DNA from 2 places in the Paenibacillus sp. SAFN-054 genome. Region 1 is predicted to be linked to the other one. Evidence: riboswitches for the same ligand, from Rfam matches in the RefSeq annotation. Region 1 holds a riboswitch; the other holds the start of a gene.
What was found. A riboswitch is a leader RNA that binds a small molecule or an ion and turns the genes downstream of it on or off. The one in region 1 is predicted to bind ZMP and ZTP.
Positions count from the first base shown of each region.

Region 1 (11,801 bases):
ACGAAATGGGCATGAGGCACAGGGCTCGGATGCACGCCGGCTGCTACCAGACCGGCAATATGGGCCATATCCACCATAAAGAGGGCGCCCACATCGTTCGCGATGGAAGCGAAAGCTTCAAAGTCGATCGTGCGCGGATAAGCGCTGGCACCGGCTACGATCAGACGAGGGCGGTGCTTGAAGGCCGCTTTGCGGACTTCATCATAATCGATCAGGAAGCTGTCTTCCTGCACGCCGTAAGCTGCGAAGTTATAGAGAAGTCCGGATGCGTTGACCGGACTGCCGTGAGTCAAGTGACCGCCATGGGCAAGGTTCATGCCGAGCACGGTGTCGCCAGGATTAAGGGCGGCGAGGTAAACGGCCATGTTCGCCTGAGCGCCGGAGTGCGGCTGCACGTTGGCATGCTCTGCACCGAACAATTCCTTGGCGCGGTCGCGGGCGATATCCTCAACGATATCGACGCGCTCGCAGCCGCCGTAGTACCGTTTGCCCGGATAACCTTCCGCATACTTATTGGTGAGGACGGAGCCCATGGCTTCCATCACTGCTTCACTGACAATGTTCTCCGAGGCAATCAGCTCGATGTTGCTGCGTTGACGCTTCAGCTCCAAATTCATTGCTTCCAGCACAGCCGGGTCCTTCTTACGCAATTGATCCATAATTCCTAGTTCCTCCCTTGAATTCAGCTCTCTATTTTTGGTTCAGAATTACCGAAATACTCGCTTTCGTTAATCGCAAAGATGTGCGCCGCCATCCGGCCCGTCAGCGAGCTTATATACCGCCCGCTCCCCGCCAATGAGCTTGGGACGGGTGTACGCTGCATTCACGCGTGCACTGCCCACATAGCGAAGCTTCGTGCGATAAGGAACGGCTACCCGCCGAAGGTGCATGCCGATCAGCGTTTCGCCGATGTCGATGCCGGCATCCGCCTCGATCGTTTCCGCCAGGCAAGGATTCTGCATGGAGCGGTAAGCCGCGCTAGCCATGGAGCCTCCTGCCTTCGGCACCGGCACGGCGGCGACCTCCGTCAGGCGCAGTCTCTCAAGAAGGGACCGTTCCATGACGAGTGCACGGTTCAAATGCTCGCAGCATTGGAACACGACGTCAAAGCCGAATTCCCCTCTGACCTTCTCAATGCCTTCGAGCAGCTCGTTTGCCACATCCAGGGCTCCCGAGGTGCCAATCCGTTGGCCCGCCACCTCGCTTGTGCTGGTCCCGACCACGACGATCTTGCCGGGTCCAAGTCCCGCAGCAATCGCCAGCTCGTGTAATATGGACGACACTTGCTCTTTTAGTGAAACTTCCGATGGAATGCCTGATGCGGCACTTTCCATACGAACACCTCCCTAATGCTGCAGATAACGGTCCTCAATCGCTTTGATTTTGTTCACGCGTCCGACATGCCGCTCACCTTCGCTGAACGGCGTGCCAACCCAGATCTTCACGATCTCCTGCGCAAGTCCCGGTCCAATGACGCGCTCGCCCATGGCCAGGACATTGGAGTCGTTATGCTCTCTAGTTGCCTTGGCGGAGAATACGTCATGCACAAGCGCGCAGCGGATGCCTGGAACTTTATTCGCCGCGATGCTCATGCCGATTCCCGTGCCGCAGATCAAAATGCCGCGATCAGCCTCACCCGAGGTCACCTGCTCGCAAACAGGCAGGGCATAGTCCGGGTAGTCCACAGAGTCAGCGCAGCTGCACCCCACGTCCACCACTTCATGACCCATATCCTGAATGACAGCAATGATGTCTTCCTTCAAACGCACTCCCGCATGGTCTGTACCTACAGCAATTTTCATCTTTCGTAAAACCTCCCTGAAATTCGTGCTTTTGTGACTTCTTGTACCATTATACCCTATTTCAGAGCCGCTAGATGAAAATACCCGGCACAGCAAATCCGCTGCTCGGATGCCTTTTGGATGGTTTTTCTATTCTATTAGGTACATGAATACAAAAAAGAGCAGTCCGCGGTTAACCGCAGAATTGCTCTTTTGCCCAGGCGACCGGCCGTATACCCCGGTGCTCCATCGTGGTTGATCCACATTTGTCGCCAGTTACACCGGAACTTCACTTTTTCACAACCATCATAAAACATTCAACTGCGAAAATCAATCCGTAATATTATTCCTTTAGGCGTAAACGAATCACTCCAGCTTATCAAGCAGCTGCTCGATCGCCGTGCGGATTTCGGCTGCCGCCAGATCATAATCTTCCCGCGAGCCTCCGAACGGATCGGAAATGTCGAAGCTCGGCACCCGCTGCTGAATCTCGATCAGGCGCTGGCGTTCCTCGTCGCTCAGCTCCTGCCCGAGGGAGCGCTTGACCTCCCATGTCGCATACAGGCTGTCCAGCTCCGCAAGATCGTTCAGCACCGCCTCATCGCTCTCCGCGTATTCCTTCAGCGTGAACACTTTGCCCACCGCCTGCGGGAAGCTGCGGATCACATGCTGCTTGTGCCCCTGCGTCAGGGTAAGTATCAAATCGGACCACAGTACCGCATCCAGCCGAAGCGGCTTGGACGTCAACCGGTCATCGATATCATGATCGCGCAAAACCGCCTCCGCGTGCCGGGACATGGAAATTCCGTCCATGGCAGCCACGCCGGCCGAGCGGGCTTCGACCGCTATGCCGCGGTCCTTCGCCATTTTGCGCAAGAGAGCTTCCGCCATCGGGCTGCGGCACGTGTTACCCGTACAAACAAACAATATATGCTTCACGTCTATCGCACCTCCTGGTTTGTTTACGTTATTGTATATGAAAAACGGCTATCGGTATACTTTCACAACAAATCAGGCTTATTTTAAGAAAAGCTCAAAAAATAAAGGCAAGGCCAAATCCAAGAAGAATCACGCCGCCCAGCGCCTCTCCGAAATCCCCCAGATTGCGGCTTACCCGCCTTCCTAAGAGCAGTCCCATGACGGACATCGCACCTCCGCAGATGCCGAACGCCAGTACAGTCAAAATCAGGTTGCTCTGGAACATGCCGAGCGAAACGCCGACGGAGAAAGAATCAACGCTCACGCTTAGAGCAAACAGGATCATGCCCAGCAGGGACCGATGATCAATAATCCGCGTTTCGCCGCTTCGGAAAGAATTGAATACCATATGGACGCCAAGCAAGATCAGCAGTCCTCCTGCGGCATAGGTAGTAACCTGTCCCAGCAGCGAGCTTACATACTGCCCGGTGAATATGCCCAAAAGCGGCATCAGGATATGAAAAAAACCGATGAGCACGCTGATTTTAAGCACATGCAGCAGCCGGATTCCTTTCATGCCGATGCCAATCCCCAAAGAAAATGCGTCCATTCCCAGTGCCGCGGCCATAATCAGTATCGTAATCAGCTGCCCCAGGCCTGCAGACGTCTCCCACATTCATAACTCCCCCATGTCCGTTAGGTTCTTGTACAACCATATGCGGACAAGTGGACAATCATGACTTATACATGGGAAGCGCACTGCCCTGTATACATTGAACGAAAGAAAGGCCCTACGCCTGTTCTAAATGAAAATCAAGGATCAGCAAGGTGGAACTTCAGTTCATTCTGTATGACCAAGCCGGATGACGGATTGGCCCGCGGCCTTGCGCAGCCGGTTCATGATCGCCGCCCCGAGCCCCTCCTCCGGACAAGCCTCGGATAGAATAAACCCGACGTTCTCCTCATCCATGCGGCGGAGATGGGCGTATAGACGATGTGCAGCCGTGTCCAGATCGGAAAGGCTGCCCAGCGACAGCACGCAATCAGCCTGATAATCCGCCGCATGCTCTTCAAATGCCAGGACGCCCGTCCGTTCGCCGCGCCCAGCAGCTTCCCGCAGGCGGGCATTGATCCAATCGGACACCGCAGACGGCGATTCCCCGGTCACGATGCTGAGCTCTCCTTTAGGGGCATAATGGGTGTATTTCATCCCTGGTGCCCGCGGCGCCTGCTCGCTTCCCGTTTCCGAGACCAATGCGGGATCGAGCTGCACCGGAACGCCGGCAGCCTGCGCGAGCTGCTCCAAGGTAACGCCGCCAGGACGCAGGATGGCAATACTTCCATCCGCAAGCACCTGCACGACGGTGGATTCCACGCCGACGCCCGTGGCCCCGCCGTCGACGATCCCGTCAATCGAGCCGCCAAGATCCTCGAGAACGTGGCTGGCAAGGGTCGGACTCGGCCGGCCGGAGCGGTTCGCGCTCGGTGCGGCAACCGGGCAGCCGGACTCCTCGATCAGGGCGAGCGCTACCGGATGATCCGGCATGCGGATCCCTACTGTGCCCAGCCCGGCTGTCACCCGCGGCGACAACACATTCGGCTTGACCGGCAGCACGACCGTCAGCGGCCCCGGCCAAAAGGCATCCATCAGCTTGCGAGCTGGCTCGCTGACTTCCTGAACCAGGCCATCCAGCTGCTCCTCCTTCGAGATATGCACGATCAGCGGATTATCCGATGGTCTCCCTTTGGCGGTGAACACGGCTTCAACCGCCGAAGTCGAGCGGGCATCCGCGCCCAGCCCGTATACGGTCTCCGTCGGAAAAGCGACAACCCGGCCATCCCGCAGCAGTGCAGCTGCTTCCTTGAGGAGCTCCTGTAGCTTTGAGCGTTCCTTCATGGCTTTCGGATCAACATGCCAATACGGAGGGGTAGCCTTGGTACCCGCCCCGGTTTCTTTTTCTGTATGCGTCATTTCCATCCCGTCTTTCTTTTCTATGATCAACCCGCAAAAAAGCGCCTTGCAGGCGCCCTTTTGCTGTTCAGCACTTTATAATAAGCTGCATCCGCAGCGGCCTGTCTTTTGGTATCGAAAATGCTTTTCTCAAAACAACAACTCGATGCGGCCCTGTCTCCTTTGAGAGTAAGCCGGGACGTTTTCTTAATATATTAGCACAGTTTTTTCCGCGGCGTACATCCCGGAGCCCATCCCCGTCTCTGCGGCCTAGAACAGCGATTTGAACCAGCTTGCGATGCCATCAAGCAGATCCCAGAGGAAAAAGCGGACTTCCGTCTTGGACGCAGTGACCGGCGCAGGCGCCGCATCCGCGTCTTGAACTGCTTGATCATCCTTCTCGGACGGAGTATACGACGTTTTCTTTACTTTGGCTCCCTGATCCTTGCCTGCTTCAGCCTTTGCTGCCGGCTGCGCGGCCGCATCGCCGCTGCCGGCATCGATAAAGCATAAAGGCGGGAACAATACGCACCACCAGTTCTGGCCTCTGCCCTCGCCGAGCGTAATCCGCAGCGCTTCATACTCGCCCGCCGGGTAGACGGTGCCGCCGTATAGCTTCGTCGGAAACGGTACGACGCCAAGCTCGACGTTGTAATCGTATGCGATCCCCTTCTTATCCAGCTCCCTGCCGACCAGCTCGTTCAGCTCCGGCAGGTGCTGCAGGATCGTCTCCCGCGCCTGCTTCAGGCTTTGCGGGTCCTCCAGCTCCTGCACCCAGCCGTCCATCTCAGCCACGACCGCGTCGCGGATTTCGCGTTTGACCAGCTGATCATCCGGATTATCCGAGTTGGCGAGTATGCGCAGGCGTATGGATTCCTGCGGGATCGGGCCACCTGCGACGGCGGCGTCGGTTTTTTGAGCTTCCCAGGTCATCGCAAGCATAAACAGGATACAAAAAATAATGGCGGTATTCTTAACGAGAGACCGGAGACGGTCTTCTTTTTCATAACGGTTCGTATACATGATTCGTTCCCCCTCTATCAAATCCTTATGATACTGATCATTGTGTCCGGATTTGATAGAGTTTAAACCCCGCAATCTATGAATCTATAAGAAAAACGCCTATCGACGTACTTTCAAAGGTAGACAGACCGCATTTAAGATGTTGTTTTTCTTGCGATTATAGAATTGTTCAGCTTCGCTGAAAACTTATAAATTCTATAATCTTAAGAAAAACGCCTATCGTCGCAATTTCAAAGTAGACAGACCGCGCTTTGGGGATGTTTTTCTTGCGATATCAGGATGGTCTTGCTTCGAATTTTATACTTCTGATATCTATAAAAAAGACCGCTGCACCTTGCCCCATATGGGACCCTGGCGAGCGGCCTCTGCTTCATGCATGTTTGGTTGACGCAAGCTTCTGGGACTGCATGACAATGTCTTCGTTAATCTCCTGGCCATGCACGCGTACGCTCATCACGATGCCGATACTCGCCATGTTGATCAGCAGCGAGGTACCGCCGTAGCTGATAAACGGCAGCGTAATCCCGGTCAGCGGCATGATACCGATGAAGGCGCCGATATTCTCGAATATCTGATACAGCATCATCGAGACGACCCCGACGATCAGCAGCGGACCGGCGCGATCCCGGCATTCCAGGCAGATCAGGATCATCCGGTGAATCAGAATGAAGTACAGGAGCAGCACGACCGAGGATCCGACAAAGCCGAATTCTTCGGCGATTTCCACGAAAATGGAGTCGGAATACGTATACGGAACGCGGCCCGACTGCACCGAGGTGCCCTTCATATAACCTTCGCCCAGCATGCCTCCGGATGCGATGGCTAGCTTCGCGTTCTTGGTATGGTACGAGGCTTTCGCCGTAGCCTTGTCCGGTACGAGCCAAGGGTCGATACGTTCGGTCCAGTGATTCCGCCCGATACCGTTCAGAAACTTCTCGATATTATCGTGAAAATGGATGTATGAGAAAATACCGCCGATGGCCACCGCCGCTAAGATGACGAGCGCAAGAAACGCATGCAGAAACTTGATATTGCCGATCCATAATAGCCCGAGCAGGATAAGCACGTAACTGAGCGCGTTCCCCAGGTCATTCTGGAGCATGACGAGCGCGAACGGGATAAAGGTCAGTCCCCCGATCGGCAGTACGTCCCGCCAGAGGGACAGCCTTGCTTTGGGCCGCTTCATCAGCAAATAGGTCAAGAATATGATCAGAATCAGCTTGAACAGCTCGGCCGGCTGCAAGCTGAAGCCTCCGATTTTGAACCAGCCCTGTGCGCCGTTGACGTCCGATCCGAGAAAATTGACGGCAATCAGCAGCAAGATACCGAATAAATACACATACAGCGCATACTTAACGAGCAGCTTATAGTCGAGTAAAATGAGCCCAAACAATACGATAAAGGCCAATATGTAATACTCCAGCATTTTGATGTGGGAACCTTCAAACTTCGTTCCGGCTGTTACGCTGTAGATGGCCATCAGACTGATACCCATGAATATGAAAAGGATGAATACGACGACGTAATCCACTTTTTTCAGTTTTTGAAGCATTTGCTATCCTCCTGTGCGGGGCTCTTTATGCCCCTCCTGCCGTGATGCTGATCGAAATCTCACTTGTCTATTGTAAAGGAATAGCCATGCTAGATTCAATTCCTGATAAATCCATTGCGGATATGCTGTACCGTCCGGCTGAGCCAGCCTCCCTCCGGCGGACCTTCCGGCAGCGGAAACGGTTCTTCCTCTTCCTGTCCGTAAATGCGGATGCTCATGACGATGCCGACACTGATCATGTTGATCAGCAGCGAGGTGCCCCCGTGACTGATAAAGGGAAGGGTAATGCCTGTGAGCGGCATCAGACCGATAAAGGCACCGATGTTCACGAAAATCTGATACACGAACATGGTTATAATCCCGGTAATCAGGTAAGGCCCTGCCCGGTCGCGGCAGTCTGCCGCGATGAGAACCATGCGATGAATCAAAATGAAATACAGCAGAAGCAGGACCGACGAACCGATGAATCCGTACTCCTCGGCGATCTGCACGAAGATGGAATCGGCATAAGCCAGCGGTACCCGTTCAGACTGCACCGTCGTCCCCTTCATATAGCCCTTGCCTTCAATGCCGCCCGACCCGATGGCCAGCTTCGCGTTGTAGGTCTGCCAGCTGACGTCGCGGGATGCCTGATCCGGCACGAGCCAAGGGTCAAAGCGCGCGATCCAGTGTGTCTTCCCCAGATCCTCGCTAATTAGCTTAACGGCTTTATCGTGATAATGGATGTAGGCCTGAATGCCGCTGAATACCGCGGCGAATCCGATGGCCAAAGCGATGAATGCATGCGTATATTTGATACCGCCAATCCACAGCAGCCCGGCCAAAATCATCATGTAGCTGAGCGCGTTGCCGAGATCGTTCTGCAGCATGACCAGAGCCCATGGCACGAGCGTGATGAGTCCGAGGGGTACGACATCGCTCCAGAAGGAAAGTTTGTTCTTCCGCTTTCTTACCAGCACAAAGGAAATGAATATGACCAGAAACAGCTTGAACAGTTCTGCCGGCTGCAGGCTGAGACCGCCCGGAAGCGTGATCCAGCCTTTGGCGCCATAATATTCATTGCCGATAAAGAAAACGAGGACAAGCAGCATGAGACCGAAGAGATAGATATATAACGCATACTTGATCAGCAGCTTGTAGCTGACCAGCGAGAAACCCAAAAAGGCCGCGAAGCCAAGGACGTAATAAATAGCCATGCGCTCCGCGTAATGCCCGACCTTCGGCCGGCCAACGGTGACGCTGTATATCGAGAACAGGCTGAAGACCATCAGCGCCAGCAGGATCAGGATGATGGACATATCCATTCGTTTGAATTTCTGCAGCATGCGGCATCCTCCAATATGTGTTAGGAATCGGAAAAATCTGGCTTCCTTATCTCTATTGTAGTTTAACCCGGATGCAATACAAAATTAACGCGGCTGATTCGCTACGCCAAGCACATGGCGTTCAATGCCGGCAAGGTCCGGGACGATGATGATCTCGTCCCAATGGCCCGCGGCGCGCAGGAGCTCTGCGACGTCCTGCGCCTGCCCCTGCCCGAGCTCGAATCCGATGAGCCGGGGCGGGGCCTGGAGCAGCGGCAGCTGCTCCATCAGGATGCGGTACGGCGCAAGGCCGTCCGCGCCGCCATCCAGCGCGGTGCGCGGCTCATGGTCGCGCACCTCCCGCTGCAGGCCGGCGATGTCGGCCGCAGGGATGTACGGCGGGTTGGACACGAGGATGTCCAGCCCGCAGCCCGCAAACGGTTCGAGCAGGTTGCCTTCCCGGAAGGCAACCTTAGCGCCGTTTGCGGCGGCGTTGCGCGCGGCGACCCGCAGCGCGTCCGCCGAGATGTCGCTGGCGTGCACCCGCCAGCTTGGGGCCTGCAGCGCCAGCGTGACCGCGATGGCGCCGCTGCCGGTTCCGATGTCGGCGCATGCAATCGCGCCGCCCTCAGAGACGCCGCCCGCAGGCTTCGCGCCCTGCGGCCACAGCCGTCCGGCCTGCTCCAGCACGGCCTCCACGAGCAGCTCCGTCTCCGGCCGCGGAATCAGCACGGCCGGCGTAACTTCAAAGGGGATGCCGTAGAACTCCTGCTCTCCCGTAATGTACTGCGCCGGTTCTCCTGCACCGCGCCGCGATACCGCCCGCTCCCACAGCTCCGTGCGCTCAGCGGGAAACATCTCGGGCAGCGCCATGTAATAGGCGGCCCCTTCCAGCCCCAGCACATGCTCAAGCAGCAGCTGGGCGCTGCGCTGCGGCTCCGTCACGCCGCATGCCGTTAAAAAAGAGGAAGCCTCTATAAAGGCTTCCCGTATCGTTTGCTTTGGCGTCATCACAAAAGTGGTTTCCTGCAAAGCGTTATTCCCCTTTTTCCATCATGTCCGCCTGCTCGGCAATGTTCAGCGCGGAGATGATCTCTTCGATTTCGCCGTTCATCACCTGGTCGAGCTTGTGCAGCGTCAGACCGATGCGGTGATCCGTCACACGGCTTTGCGGGAAGTTGTAAGTGCGGATCCGTTCACTGCGGTCGCCGGTACCGACCTTGCTCTTGCGCTCGCCGGCATACTTGGCTTCTTCTTCCTGGCGCTTCATATCGAAGATCCGGGCGCGAAGCACCTGCAGTGCCTTCTCCTTGTTCGAATTCTGCGATTTGCCGTCCTGGCACGTCGCGACGATCCCTGTCGGGATGTGCGTGACGCGTACGGCGGATTTGGTCGTATTAACGGACTGTCCGCCCGCGCCGCTGGAACAGAACGTATCCACGCGGATATCCTTGTCATGGATTTCAATATCGAAATCCTCGACCTCAGGCATCACGGCCACCGTCGACGTCGACGTATGGATACGTCCGCCCGATTCGGTCGCAGGAATGCGCTGCACGCGGTGCGCGCCGCTTTCGTACTTCATCTTACTGTACGCGCCGCGCCCGTTAATCATGAATATAACCTCTTTGAAGCCGCCGAGGTCGTTCGTATTGGCATCCATCAGCTCCACGCGCCAGCCTTGGTTATCAGCATAACGGGTGTACATGCGGTACAAATCGGAAGCAAACAGCGCCGCTTCGTCCCCGCCGGCCGCGCCGCGGATTTCCACAATAACGTTCTTTTCGTCGTTCGGATCTTTCGGAAGCAGCAGCACACGGATTTTCTCGTCGAGCTCGGTCTGGCGGGCCGTCAGCTCTTCGATTTCCATTTTCACCATTTCGCGCATGTCGTCGTCGAGCTTCTCGCCCTGCATGACTTTCGCCGCATCCAGTTCTTCGGTTACAGTTTTATATTCAGTATACGCCTCGAATGCAGGCTGTAAGTCGGATTGTTCTTTGGAATATTCCCGAAGTCGCTTGCTGTCATTCACAACATCAGGATCACATAGCAGCTCGCTCAGCTTTTCGTAGCGGTCCGCCAAAGCTTGTAATCGGTCCAACAAGGGGGTTCACCTCTCCTGTTCAAAATGCTTTCGGTTGTTGCATATAAAGAAAAGCGCCGTTTATCCCGTTATTGAATACAAAATGATGCGAAAAGACTTCCCGTTACCCGGGTTTCTTTATACACATATAGGATCAGACGACTTTTTATTATATCATGCATTATACAATTTCGCCAGCTATAAAACCGCGGGAAAAGCTTAATTCATAAGAAATTTGCCCGGATTTGCCCTGCGGCATCCGCTTTCCCATAAAAGTGCTTGCCACTGTAACGTAGCGGAAAATAATGGATATGTCTTGCCTTTAATTTTTTCTCGAAAATGCTGCAGGGATACCTGAAGATGCATCGTCAAACTAAATCGAAAGCGACAGGGGGGAGAAGACTGGAAGAGTTGCAGTGGGTCCGGGCCGTCAAGGCAGGCCACCCGGAAGCCTATAAATTTTTGGTGCAGCGTTATCAGAATATGGTGTACCATGTGTGCCTCAAAATAACGGCCGATGACGTATCGGCCAAAGATTTGTCCCAGGACATCTTTATGAAGGCTTACTCGGCGCTGCCGGCCTTCCGCGAGGATTCCTCCTTCTCCACTTGGCTGTACCAGATTGCCGTCCGTAAATGTCTCGACTGGAAACGCGCGCATCAGCGCGAGCAGGCACGGCGGAGTCCTGGGGAAGTAACCGAAAACGACTGGGTAACGGACGAAACACCCGAGCAGATCGTATTGTCGCAAGAGCGGAGCCGCAATCTCCGAAGGATTGTCGACGAGCTGGCTGAGCCCTACCAGTCAGCCGTCCGGATGTACTATTTTGAACATTGCTCATATCAGGAAATTGCCGAAAGGCGCGGCATAACGCCGAAGACGGTTGAGTCGCAGCTGTACCGCGCCCGGGCCATGATGCGAAAGAAAGGAGAGGAATTACGATGAAATGCGAATTTATACAATATCAGCTGGGGGCTTACGCCGCAGGTGAACTGCCGCCCGAATCCTCCCTTTATATTGAAAGGCATCTGCGTACCTGTCCCTCCTGCCAAGAGTGGCTGAAAGAGGTCGAGGAGATGGCCAGCATCTGGCAGCAGCCCGATACGGAGCTTGAAATACCGGATTTGACGTTAGATGTGATGAATGAAATCCGGCAGATGCCGCCCCTGTATAAACGTCAGGCTTCCCG
Region 1 is NZ_JBQCKS010000003.1:479,877-491,677, reverse strand. It holds gene glyA (serine hydroxymethyltransferase) at 1-662, opposite strand, end outside; gene ACTHPM_RS18060 (TIGR01440 family protein) at 729-1,334, opposite strand; gene rpiB (ribose 5-phosphate isomerase B) at 1,347-1,802, opposite strand; ZMP/ZTP riboswitch at 1,990-2,071, opposite strand; gene ACTHPM_RS18050 (low molecular weight protein arginine phosphatase) at 2,148-2,720, opposite strand; gene ACTHPM_RS18045 (manganese efflux pump MntP) at 2,815-3,375, opposite strand; gene ACTHPM_RS18040 (L-threonylcarbamoyladenylate synthase) at 3,541-4,596, opposite strand; gene spoIIR (stage II sporulation protein R) at 4,921-5,673, opposite strand; gene ACTHPM_RS18030 (FtsW/RodA/SpoVE family cell cycle protein) at 6,044-7,225, opposite strand; gene ACTHPM_RS18025 (FtsW/RodA/SpoVE family cell cycle protein) at 7,321-8,550, opposite strand; gene prmC (peptide chain release factor N(5)-glutamine methyltransferase) at 8,635-9,540, opposite strand; gene prfA (peptide chain release factor 1) at 9,566-10,633, opposite strand; gene ACTHPM_RS18010 (RNA polymerase sigma factor) at 10,973-11,557, shown strand; gene ACTHPM_RS18005 (anti-sigma factor family protein) at 11,554-11,801, shown strand, end outside.

Region 2 (11,801 bases), on a different contig from region 1:
TGGCTGAAGGATGCTGAAAAGTATTCTAAAATAACGGATCAAGACACCGAATGGGTGGAAGATATGCTGGCGGATGCCGTGGAAGCATTCGACAGGTTTCATTCGCCATCGTTCGTGATGGGGGATTTCACGGTGGAAAACGTTCTTCTCATGGAATCGGAAGGGGGCGGCTTGCGAGTAAGCGGTATTTTCGATTTTACGATGGGGTATTTCGGTGACGGTATTGCAGATTTGCCGCGAATGGTTGCCATGTACACCGAACAGAACGAGCAGGAAGCGGCAGAGCATTTGATCAGAACTTATGTAGACCTCACGGGAATCGATGAGGGGGTTATAGAACGATTCAAAATACATATGCTTCATCAGCGGATATTGGATTGGGGCTGCGCCAAGGCAACGAATAGCGTCACCTGGGATCATGAGCTATCTTTTTCGGACTGGGCAGCCCCCTTTACGAAAACGGCATGCTTCTTGCTAAACAGAAAGGAGGGAGCGAAATGAGGAGGTACAACGCTGCTTCTGCTAGCGACAGGCTGCGCCCAGGGGTAGAGTTACAAGACAGAAGATTAGGAAGCGTGCGTTTTTTTCAAAAGAGGATATCGTTATCGCTCTGGAAATTTATGAGGATGCTGTTCTATGAAATGAAATCGGGTGCCAACTATGGATCTGTTTCTGTGTTTTTATAGAGTTCTTGGATGAAGGCGGTGAATCGTATGCAAAAATGGATAAAAGGGCTTCTGTTCATGATGATTCTATGGCTACCGTTGGCAGGCTGTGCTTCGAAAGAAGCGAACGTTGCGATTGAAGCCTTTTCGATAGAAGAAATGTCGGACACACCTGATGACGATGGACTGTATACACAAAAAGGATATAAAAGGGTCAATTCAATCACGGATACGAAGAAATCCAATAACATTCTGACAATTAAGGTCTCGGTGCTTGAAGACTACTACGATGCGGATGGTCATTATCTGAAAAGCGTGATCGCCTCTTCTGAACAAAGAAAGAACTTGTTTACGCAGGAGGTCACCTCAAGCGAGAATAAGAAGGAAAAACAAGAGCCCGTAACGATTCTCGTTCCGGACACCGGTTTAGAGGGTGCCTTTAATAAAAAGGCAAGCTTAACAGAAGACGAGTCTGAGCAGCTGAAAGCTCATATTTTGGATTCCATCCGATTATTAAATGAATAGGTAGGCTGTCAGTATAAGCCTGTTGAAATCTTTCAGCAGGCTTTTTTTATATGCTCTGTTGGCTAAAAATCGGCTCACGCGCCGATCTGTTTTGGATGTATAATTTTGGTAGACCGATGTTTGAAGAGATGGAGATTAACCCGCATGATGAATTTAGAGTATCGAGAGAGAATCCACGCCGTAATGAAGTATATCCGGGAGAACAGCACCCGGAAGCTAACGCTGGACGACCTGGCGTACATATCGAATTTTTCAAAATATCACTTCAGCCGCATATTCACCGCTGTGGCAGGCATTACGCCTGCCGCTTACGTCAACCGGGTCCGGGTACAGAATGCCGTGAAGCTTTTAGGAGAAAGCCGGCTGTCTATCCTGGACATCTCGAGCCGATGCGGTTTTGAGTCGTTATCGGCCTTTAATGCGGCGTTCAAAAAGCACTGCGGCCAAACCCCAAGCGAGGTCCGAAAAAGCTTCCTTCATTCCAGCAATTTTCCGTCATTATCCAGCAACAAACCGGAGGAGTCTGCACCAACGCCGGATTACAATATATCGCAGAAGCAATCACTTTTGACGAGGGTGTGGGAACAATTGATCCGGATGGAAGAGTTAAAAGATTTCAAAGTTGCATGTGTCCGCCATGTGGGGAGTTATCTGGATACCTACCAGGCTTGGGACAAGCTGAGGCGTTGGTCGGAAGCGCATGGAATATCACCGGATCAGCAGTATATCGGGATATCGCTTGATGATGCTAGGCTCACCGATGAAATGGCCTGCCGCTATGACGCCTGCGTCACACTGCCTGCGGAGTATGAATTTGCACAAGAAAAGCATTCGAAAGAAGCGCATGTCAAGACGATCACCGGCGGCCTGTACGCCGTCTATCCTTACGATGATACGGTCGAGAGATTTGTTCTCGCCTATCAGAACGTCTATGCCCTATGGCTGCCGAGCAGCGGCTATGAAGCGGATGATCGTCCATCCCTTGAATTTTGCCTGAATGACCCGGCGAAGGATCCGGAGGGCAAATGCAAAGTGGATCTCTATGTTCCGGTAAAGAAAAAAGGGACGACATGAGCAAAACGAATCAGGATAAGGGTGGGGCGATTGTACATCCGCTCCGGTGCACGGCATGGATTCGGACCACGCCTCTATTGGACGAACTATTATCGCTTCCCCCGGCAAATCTGAGCGTACATGCCATGAAAGAGGGCTTTGAGGCTGAAGTGGTGAGGATTGACGCGATGGAGAATCGGTATTGCCTGAAAGTCTGGAGTAAAGAAGCAAAGCCGGATGTGCTATTCCAATACGAATGGCTTGCTGTACTGGCACAGCACCAAATTCCTGTTCCGGAGCCTGTCGGCTATGGGCGAAACGAAACTGATATCCCGGTCCTGCTGACGACTTACGAGGGGGAAGCTTTGCAAACGGTTAAACCCGAAAGCATCTTTGATATGGCGAAGCTATTAACACGCGTGCATCTTATGCCGATTGACGAAATTAGTGCTGTACAGCTTCCGGCATTCGATTGTATTCATTATTTTTTCCCCGGGATCGACCAGCATCCGGACCTGCACTATGCACTAACCAGGATAATAGGGCGTACGAAGCTGCGACAGGACCGTTGCATTCATGGTGATTACCATCTCGGTAACGTGGTTGAGGAGAACGGACGGCTGACGATCATTGACTGGACGAATGCGCAGGCGGGGGACAGCAGATTTGACTTGGCGTGGTCGTTCGTGCTGATGAACATTTTATTGTCCGAACGTCACGCCTCGATGTTTTTGTCTGCCTATCGATCAGAAATACCCGTTGTGCACGAGGAACTGGAGCTTTTTGAAGGGATGGCACTTATCCGATGGGTGCTCCTAAGCCGAAAGGGTGGCGTGCCGAGGGAAGCAGCAGTCCCGAGCAAGGTCGCTTCTCTCATGGGAAGGAATCGATTTTTAAAGAAGCTGGCGTTAGCTGATTTTACAAAATACACAGAAATCCGGAGTGATAAGGGCATGGACATCGAAAAGGCATTTGGTCAATTTCCCATACTGGAGTCGGAAAGTCTCCTGCTGAAGAAAATCGAACCCGCACATCTGAATGAAGTGTTCGAGATTTATGACAATGAGCGCGTCTTTACATACTGCGGCATCATTCCTAAGCATAACAAGGAAACGGTCAAGAACATGATCGGACATTTCGAGCGAGATTTTCAGAAAAGGGCACGAATCAAATGGGGAATATTTGCGAAGCAGGAGCCGGACCGGCTGCTCGGGATCATGGAGGCGTTCGATTGGAATCAAAAGGTGAATTCGCTGTCGGTCGGATATTTTTTGGCGGAGCAGCATTATGGAAAAGGGATCGCCACCGAGGCGCTAGGGTGCCTTACACGCTTTTTATTGGCGGACGTTCAGGTGAACCGGATTCAGGCCGAGGTGATGCCGCCGAACGAAGCCTCCAAAAGGGTCCTTTTGAAGAACGGATTTACGAAAGAAGGGCTCCTGCGTCAGGCGGCTGCATGGTCGGGAAAAGGAATCGTGGATCTCGAAATCTACAGTCTATTGAAAACAGACCGCATGCCATGAACCGGGATTCAACAAGAATGGAGCGATGCTGTCATGCAGGCACCTATGCTCCTTTGCCGCATTCAGCCTGTACTCCCGAAAAAAATATGCTACAATAGTCTGGTATTCAGCCGTGTGTGACTGGCGTAACGTGGGGATACCACGAGGGAGCACAGGGATCATAACAGCCGTACGCCTGGGCAAAGTATTTGGTGGCAGCAGCCATCCGAATACTTTTTTCTTTTTTATAACCATTTATCGGAGGCGACTGGAATGAGCATGCTGTTAAAAACCAAAGAACTTGCGCAAGAGATCTCGGAATCGATCATAACGGAGGTAAACCGCCTGAAGGAGCGTGGCGTGGAGCCATGTCTGGCGACGCTTCTGGTGCAAGGTGATCCAGCATCGGAATATTATGCGAAGGCGAAACAAAAAAAGGCCTCTCAGCTGGGCATTGCATTCGATTTGATTACGTTCGGGCCAGAGGTGTCCGAGCAGCGGCTGCTGGAGGAAATCGACCGATTAAATCAGGACCCGGATGTGCACGGCATCATGCTCGAGCTTCCCTTACCCAAGCACATCCGCGTGCAGAAATGTTCGGATGCGATCAAGCCTGACAAGGATGTGGACGGCATTTCGTCCGCGAACAAGCTTGCCTGCATGACGGGAGCGCCGGGCATTTATCCGGCGACGCCGCAGGCCTGCATCCGGATCGCGAGGCATTTCGGGTTCACGCTGACAGGCAAGCATGTCGTGTTGGTGGGGCGGGGCGAAACGGTCGGCAGGCCGCTGATGCAGCTGCTGCTTCGCGAGAACGCCACGGTGACCGTCTGCCATTCCCATACACAGAATTTAGCAGGGCATTTGGCGGGTGCCGATATGGTGATGACGGCGGCAGGTCATGCCGGATTGATCACCTCCGACATGCTGCATCCGGAGCTGGTTGTGATTGATGCGGGGATCAACGAGACAGAGAACGGGATTACCGGGGACGTCATGCCGGGGGCGGCAGAGTTCGCCAAAGGCGTAACGCCGGTGCCGGGCGGCGTAGGAACGCTGACGACCGTTATGTTGTTCGAGAACCTGATGCTGGCGATCCGGCTGCAGCAGGAGAAGTCGGAGAAAACGGATGATACGCCGGTATTCGATCAGACCATTCGCGGCTTTTTGCGGAGCGCGGCTTCAAGCTCGCCTACCCCTGGCGGAGGAAGCATCGCGGCATTATCCGCCGCATTAGGCGCATCCATGGGTTCCATGGTGGCAAGCATCACAAGTGGTCCTAAATTCGAGCATGTTCGGGAAGAAATGGAGGACATCATCAAGCTGATGCAATCCGTAATGGGGGAAGCGGAGGGTTTTCTGAAGAAGGATATGGAGTCGTTTGGCGGATATATGGCTGCCCTCGGACTGCCTAAGAACACTGATGAAGAAAAGCAGCTTCGTTCATCGGCTCTGCAAACGGCTGCCGTTCAAGCCGCCTCGGTTCCTCTCCATTTGATGAAACGGAGTCTGGAGATCATGTCGGCGCTGAATTCGGTGACAGAGAAAGCCAATAAAAACGTGATATCCGACCTTGGAATTGCCCTCATCATGCTGGATGCCGCCGTTCAATCGGCATGGATTACGGTCGAGATCAATCTGGGCAGCATCAAAGACGCAGGCGTGCGGAGTTCCTTTGCAGCGACGGGAGCTGAGCTCTCGAGCCGTTCCGGTGAAATGAAGCTGCAGGTCTTGCAGAACATCAAAGCGAAACTGGTATGATCGTTTACGACCCGAGAGATTCGGAAACCTATTGCAGGGAACTGACAAACATAATTCATCAAGCCGTAAAAGGGGTTGGCGAATAACTCCTTCCGTTGAACAGGCAAGAAAAAAGCCCCGATGTATCCGAGGATACGGCAGGGGCTTTTCTTCATGAGACGGTTAACGGCGTCCGTCGGCATGCGCCATGGAGGCGCTGTTTTTCAAAAGCATGCTGTGGTACAGATATTCGAAAATGAATTCAAAGGCTTCCAGATGCTTTTTCGCTTCAAATGCGTTTTTGCCCCAGGCATAGATCCCATGACCGCGCAGGAGAATGCCGGGAATACGCTCGTCAAGCACGTCCGGAACACGCTCTGCAATGGAGGGGATATGCGCAAAGTTGGGCAGGACGGGAATGGAGACGGGGGCATTTTCCTCCCAGATGTTAAACGCTTTGATCAGTTCGATGCCTTGCGCCGGTACCGCACCTTGGTCGCCGAACCATTCGCTGATGACATTGTTAAAGATCGTGTGCACGTGAAACACGGCGCCGCAGCCAGTCAGGCGGTATATCTCGCAGTGGATGAGGGTTTCCGCGCTCGGCTTCAGGCTGGTCGTTTCGACGGCCAGGCCGCTTTTGTCCACGAACAGAAAGTCCTCGGGCGTACTCAGCGATTTGTCCTTGCCGCTCGCGGTGATGGCGAAGTAGAACTTTTCGGGATCGAAATCGCCTACGCGCATGGATAAATTGCCGCTGGTTCCAGGAAACCAGTTCCTCGCGGCGAATTGCTGCTTGATTACGCGGAGCTCGTCCAGCACCTGCTGTTTATGCTCCAGGCTAATGCTTGCAAACGTCATAGGTTACAGCACCCCTTGTTGTTGTTTCTTCTTCAGATCGCCCATGATATCAAAAAAGTCCCCGAAGGGCACATGCTTGACGCCCAGCTCGGCGCATTTATCAGTCAGGATGGAACGGGAATAGACCATGTCCGCGATCTTGGCTCCTTCAAAATCGGTAAGGCTGTCCCCGATCAGAATACGCTCGTAACGATCCTCCGGAAAACGGCGCATAACGGTCGTTTTACACATCCCGCAGCCATTGTGGCACGGATCCTGGCACGGATGCGGCCATACAATTTCAATGCGCTCGCCGCTGAAGTCGGCGCTGTTGCAGAAAATATGATCCGCCGGAATATCGAAAGGAGCGAGGAGAGGATCAATGAAAAAGTCCATGCCGCCGCTCGTGACATAGAATTCGATGCCTTCTTGCTTCACGTATTCGAGAAACTCGCGGAAGCCTTCCCGGATGCCCGCCCGGCTCAGCACGAACTCAACGATCTCGTCCTTCCGGCTGGAAGACAAAAGCGCGAACATATCGCCGACGCCTTGGCGCAGGGAAATTTCCTGGTCCACCGTTCTCTTCATGATCGGCTCATAGCCTTCCGGCTTAAAATGCTTCATAATGGCGACGATATTATCGGAGAGGGTGATCGTTCCATCGAAATCGCAGAAAATAACGGGCTTTTTGCCTGCTGTCATCGTTCTCCCCCCCATGCCTCAAGCGCCGCCTTCAACTCCGGATGCCCGGCCCCGGCGTAGTCAGCCAGGAGGACGTTCTGCCGCGCCGCTTCCATCGCCTGCACGAAGGCGCGTCCCCCGGCTTCCGTTCCCATCGGGTGTCCGTGGATCCCGCCGCCCGCATTGACGACGACGTCCTGGCCGAAGTCACGCATAATCAGCGGCACCAGTCCTGGATGAATGCCTGCGGAAGGCACCGGCATGCTGGTCTTGAACGGCAGCGAGCTTGAGATCAGTTCATCGCGGATGGCCATATTCTCTTCGCGCGGCATCGTCACCGAGCCGTAAGGCGACGGGAACAGGACCAAATCCGCACCAGCCAGGCGCATCAGCTGGCCGAGAAGCACGGAAGCGGAAATTCCGTAATGTCTGGAAGGATAATAGGCTCCTGCCAGCGCCGGATGCGCGGCAATCGGCACCGTGATCTCCGGATCGGAACTCAGCTCATGCAGTACATCATAGCCATAGGACAGCACATTGAAGAGTAGGGCATTGGCCCCTGCCTGAATGGCTTTTCGCGCCTGAGACTTTAATTCGGATGTGCGTCCCGTCAGATTGGCAGCGTAGAGCAGCTTCTTGCCGGTTTCGCGGCTCGCCGCCTCGGCTGCCTTCATGCAGGCTTCAACGCGCTTTTCGATCGGAGTAAGCTCGTTCTCGAACAGAATCTCATCATCCTTAATGAGATCGACCCCTCCAAGCGCCTGCCTGGTGAACTGGTCGCGAAGCTCATCCAAATTCAGTCCGATGACAGACTTGAAAATGCTCATGAGCAGGGGACGGTCATGTACGCCCAGCAAATCGCGAACGCCTGTAATCCCGTATTTAGGACCCGAAAAGGCGGAAAGATAGTTTTCAGAGAATCCGAGTCGGGTCAGCTTGATCCGGCCATCCATGGAAATTTTGCCGAAAACGGTAACCAGCAGGGCTGGAATGTCCTTGCTGAAATTGATATCAGGGTAAGCGATGGTCACATCCGCGAAGCGTTCACCGGGCTGCACGCCTTCCGGTTCATGCACGTTAACCTCCAGGACTTGTCCCAGATGCTTCTGCATGGACTCGCGCTTCGCCTGCGGCAGTTCGGTCCAACTGCCGACCGTCATGCCGACAGCAATGGACTCCGCTTTTTTGCGAAAGTCCGCTTTATCGTCATATAAACGGTAGGTCGCTGTGCAGCTGCTCATGAAATTCCCTCCTTCAAAGCGGCACCCATTTCCTTCGAGCGTTCCGCGCAGCGGACGACCGCAGCGATGACCGTTTCGAAGAAGTCGCCCTTGTCCAGCGTTTCGAGGGCAGCCTGCGTCGAGCCGTTGGGCGATGTCACTTTGGCCCGGAGAGCCGACGGTTCCTCGCCGGTCAGCTGTACCATCCGCGCCGCGCCAAGCACGGTCTGTACGGTCAGCTCACGGCATTGCTGCGGCGTCAAACCTCCGCGGATGCCGGCAGCCATCATGGCTTCCATCATGTAATAGATGTAGGCAGGACCGCTTCCCGAAATACCGGTAAGGATTTCAAGCTTGTCTTCTTCGACGATGGTCACGGTTCCAACGGCCCCGAACAACGTCATGACGGTTTGGCGCTGACGATCGTTAATCTCCTTGGAATAGGAAATGCCCGTTGCACCGAGTCCGATGGAGCTGGACGTATTCGGCATTGTTCTGGCAACCGGCTGTTTGCATCCGAGCAGGTCTTGAATGGTCCGGATGGTCAGGCCGGCGATCACCGAAACGATCAGCGTATCTTCCGTCAGCAGCGGTCCCAGCTTTCTAAGTGTTTCCGCCGCGTCCTTGGGCTTGACGGCAAGCACGATAATCGGAGAATGCTGCAAAATGGTTGGCACTTCTTCGGCATGATTGCTTACCCTTACGCCATACTGCTGATGGAGTTCCTCCAACCGCCGCGTGTTGCTGCGGTTCAGCATCGTGATATGGGATGCCTGAACGACGGATTTGCCGATCAGGCCCTTCACGATCGCTTCCGCCATCGCTCCAGCGCCGTAAAAGGTAATGGATTCTGAAATCATCGCTTGTTGTTGACTCATTATTGTCATCCTCCCGGCAGGTATTTCGTTCGACGTTCAGCGAAAGTTACCCGCGAATTTGTCCGTTTCCATGAATGATATACTTGGTTGACGTCAGCGCAGGAAGTCCCATCGGACCGCGTGCATGAAGCTTTTGCGTGCTGATGCCGATTTCTGCGCCGTACCCGAACTCAAAGCCGTCGGTAAAGCGGGTCGAGGCATTATGATAGACGGCGGCCGCATCGACTTCCTGAAGGAAGCGCCCGGCATTTGCCTTGCTTTCCGTGACGATGCACTCGGAATGTTTCGTGCTGAAGCGGGAGATATGATCTAACGCTTCATCCAAAGTATCGACCAATTTGACGTTTAAAATATAATCGTTATACTCGGTTGCGAAATCCTGCTCCTCCGCTGGTGTTGCCCAAGGGAGGATCGCGAGCGTTTGATTGCAGCCGCGAATCTCCACGCCGGCAATCCGCAGCTGATCGGCAAGCTGTTCCAGATGCTTTTCAGCGAACCGGTTGTTCACAATCAACGTTTCCATCGAATTGCAAACGGAAGGCCGCTGGACCTTGGCATTGATTGCGATTGCTTCGGCCATGCCGGGGTCCGCCGTTTCGTCCACATACGTATGGCAGATGCCTGCCCCTGTTTCGATGACGGGAACGGTGGCATTCTCCACGACGTTGCGGATCAGCGACTGCCCGCCGCGCGGAATGATGACATCGAGAAGTCCGTTCAGCTTGAGCATTTCATCGACGGAAGAACGGTCGGCGCTTTCCACGAGCTGTATGGCATCCGCTGGAATCTTCGAGAGCGCAAGCGCCGAATGGAGAACCTCCACGATTTTGCGGTTGGATGAAAGAGCCGAGGAGCCCCCTCGCAGCACGACCGCGTTGCCAGCCTTCAGGCAAAGTCCGGCGGCATCGACGGTAACGTTGGGACGGGCTTCATAGATGATGCCGATCACGCCCAGAGGAACGCGTATTTTCGTGATTTGCAATCCGTTCGGACGCTCAAAGCTGTCCAGGCAATCGCCGATCGGATCCGGCAGCGAAATAATCTGCTCCAATCCTTCGGCAATGGCCTCAATGCGCTGCGGATTCAGCGCCAGACGGTCCAGCAGGGAAGGAGATGTCCCTTGAGCACGGCCGCGTTCCAGGTCCTCTGCATTCGCGGCAATGATTTCTTCCGTGTGCTTTCTCAGGCCGTCCGCCATCAACTGGAGCGCCTCATTCTTTTGATCCGTTTGAAGCCGGTTCAGAACAGCCGCGGCACGCTGCGCCTTTTGGGCTTTTATTTTGACCTCACTCATCATTTAACCTCCTTTAAGTACACTCACCAATTCAAATCTATTTTAATGTAATCCATTCGTCCCTGTGAATCACTTCAAGGCGATGGACCGTTTCGAGTGTCTGAATGACTTCCGAACTGCTCATGCCCTGAATGCGGCGCAGCTGTCCATCGTCATAATTCACGATTCCGCGGCCAAGCACGGCGCCCTCCAGGCTGAGCACTTCAACGACGTCTCCTGGCTGAAAGTGCCCATCCACAAGCTTGATGCCTACAGGCAGCAGGCTGTGTCCGCCGTTTACCAGCGCCTGTTCCGCTCCCGCATCAACCTGCAGGGTTCCGGCGGGAGTCGACATGAATCCGAGCCACTGCTTCTTCATCGGCAGAGAATGGAGAAGGGTATCAAAATAGGTTCCTCTGCCGCTGCCGGCTACGGCCAGCTGCAAATCGCCTGCCGAATCGGCCTTTCCTACGAATACCGGAACGCCCCCGCGCATGGCGATTTTGGCGGCATCGATTTTGGAACGCATGCCTCCCGTTCCGACCGACGAGCCGGCGCCTCCAGCGATGGCATAGATTTCTTCGGTGATTTCTTCCACGTGATCAAAACGTACCGCATTCGGATGATTTCGCGGATCGGCGGTGTATAAACCGTCGGTGTCGGTCAGAATGACAAGCTGCTGTGCTTTAACCAGGTTGGCCACGAGAGCCGACAGGGTATCGTTATCGCCGAATTTCAGCTCGTCAACCGACACGGTATCATTCTCGTTAATGATCGGAATCGCGCCCTGCTTCAGCAGTTCTTCGATGGTCATCCCCGCGTTGTTCATCCGCTTGCGGTTTCCGAAATCCGTCCGGGTCAGCAGAATTTGCGCGGTGGTGATGCCATGGGAAGCGAAAGCCTCCTGATAGGCCTGCATGAGCAGCGCCTGACCTACCGCCGCAGCAGCCTGCTTTTCATGCAGCAGCTTGGGACGAAAGCTGTATCCGATAGCACGGAATCCGGCGGCAACCGCCCCGGAGGTCACAAGCAGTATTTCGCAGCCTTCCGCCTTTAATGCAGCAATTTCTCTCGCGAAAAAGGCAACCGCATCCCGGTTGAGCCCTCCTTCGACGGAGGTCAGCGAGCTGCTTCCGATCTTGACGACGACGCGCGTCGACATAATGCATCACTTCCATTTTCATATGATTAGGCTTCAGGTCAATCCATTCCATACAATAAAAAAGCTCTCGTCCTTTAATTTAAAGGACGAAAGCTTGGCTTCCGCGGTACCACCTTTATTGATGACGTGAGTCATCCGGCTTTAGACCTTGTAACAGAAGGCACTGTCCCGCAGGTGTATGCGGGCCGTTCAGGGGTAGGATTCGGAGGGGATCGGGTAAATTCTTTCAGCCGGTGGAATTTACTCTCTATTCGCCGATTTG
Region 2 is NZ_JBQCKS010000001.1:1,734,482-1,746,282, reverse strand. It holds gene ACTHPM_RS08030 (phosphotransferase family protein) at 1-501, shown strand, start outside; gene ACTHPM_RS08025 (hypothetical protein) at 714-1,190, shown strand; gene ACTHPM_RS08020 (AraC family transcriptional regulator) at 1,338-2,264, shown strand; partial or broken gene ACTHPM_RS08015 (phosphotransferase family protein) at 2,216-2,974, shown strand; gene ACTHPM_RS08010 (GNAT family N-acetyltransferase) at 3,197-3,766, shown strand; ZMP/ZTP riboswitch at 3,873-3,954, shown strand; partial or broken gene ACTHPM_RS08005 (bifunctional 5,10-methylenetetrahydrofolate dehydrogenase/5,10-methenyltetrahydrofolate cyclohydrolase) at 4,019-4,867, shown strand; gene ACTHPM_RS08000 (cyclodeaminase/cyclohydrolase family protein) at 4,841-5,506, shown strand; gene mtnB (methylthioribulose 1-phosphate dehydratase) at 5,669-6,346, opposite strand; gene ACTHPM_RS07990 (2-hydroxy-3-keto-5-methylthiopentenyl-1-phosphate phosphatase) at 6,350-7,027, opposite strand; gene ACTHPM_RS07985 (2,3-diketo-5-methylthiopentyl-1-phosphate enolase) at 7,024-8,247, opposite strand; gene proC (pyrroline-5-carboxylate reductase) at 8,244-9,104, opposite strand; gene ACTHPM_RS07975 (glutamate-5-semialdehyde dehydrogenase) at 9,151-10,398, opposite strand; gene proB (glutamate 5-kinase) at 10,436-11,539, opposite strand.
Region 2: another riboswitch for ZMP and ZTP. It lies ahead of ACTHPM_RS08005 (bifunctional 5,10-methylenetetrahydrofolate dehydrogenase/5,10-methenyltetrahydrofolate cyclohydrolase); the one in region 1 lies ahead of rpiB (ribose 5-phosphate isomerase B).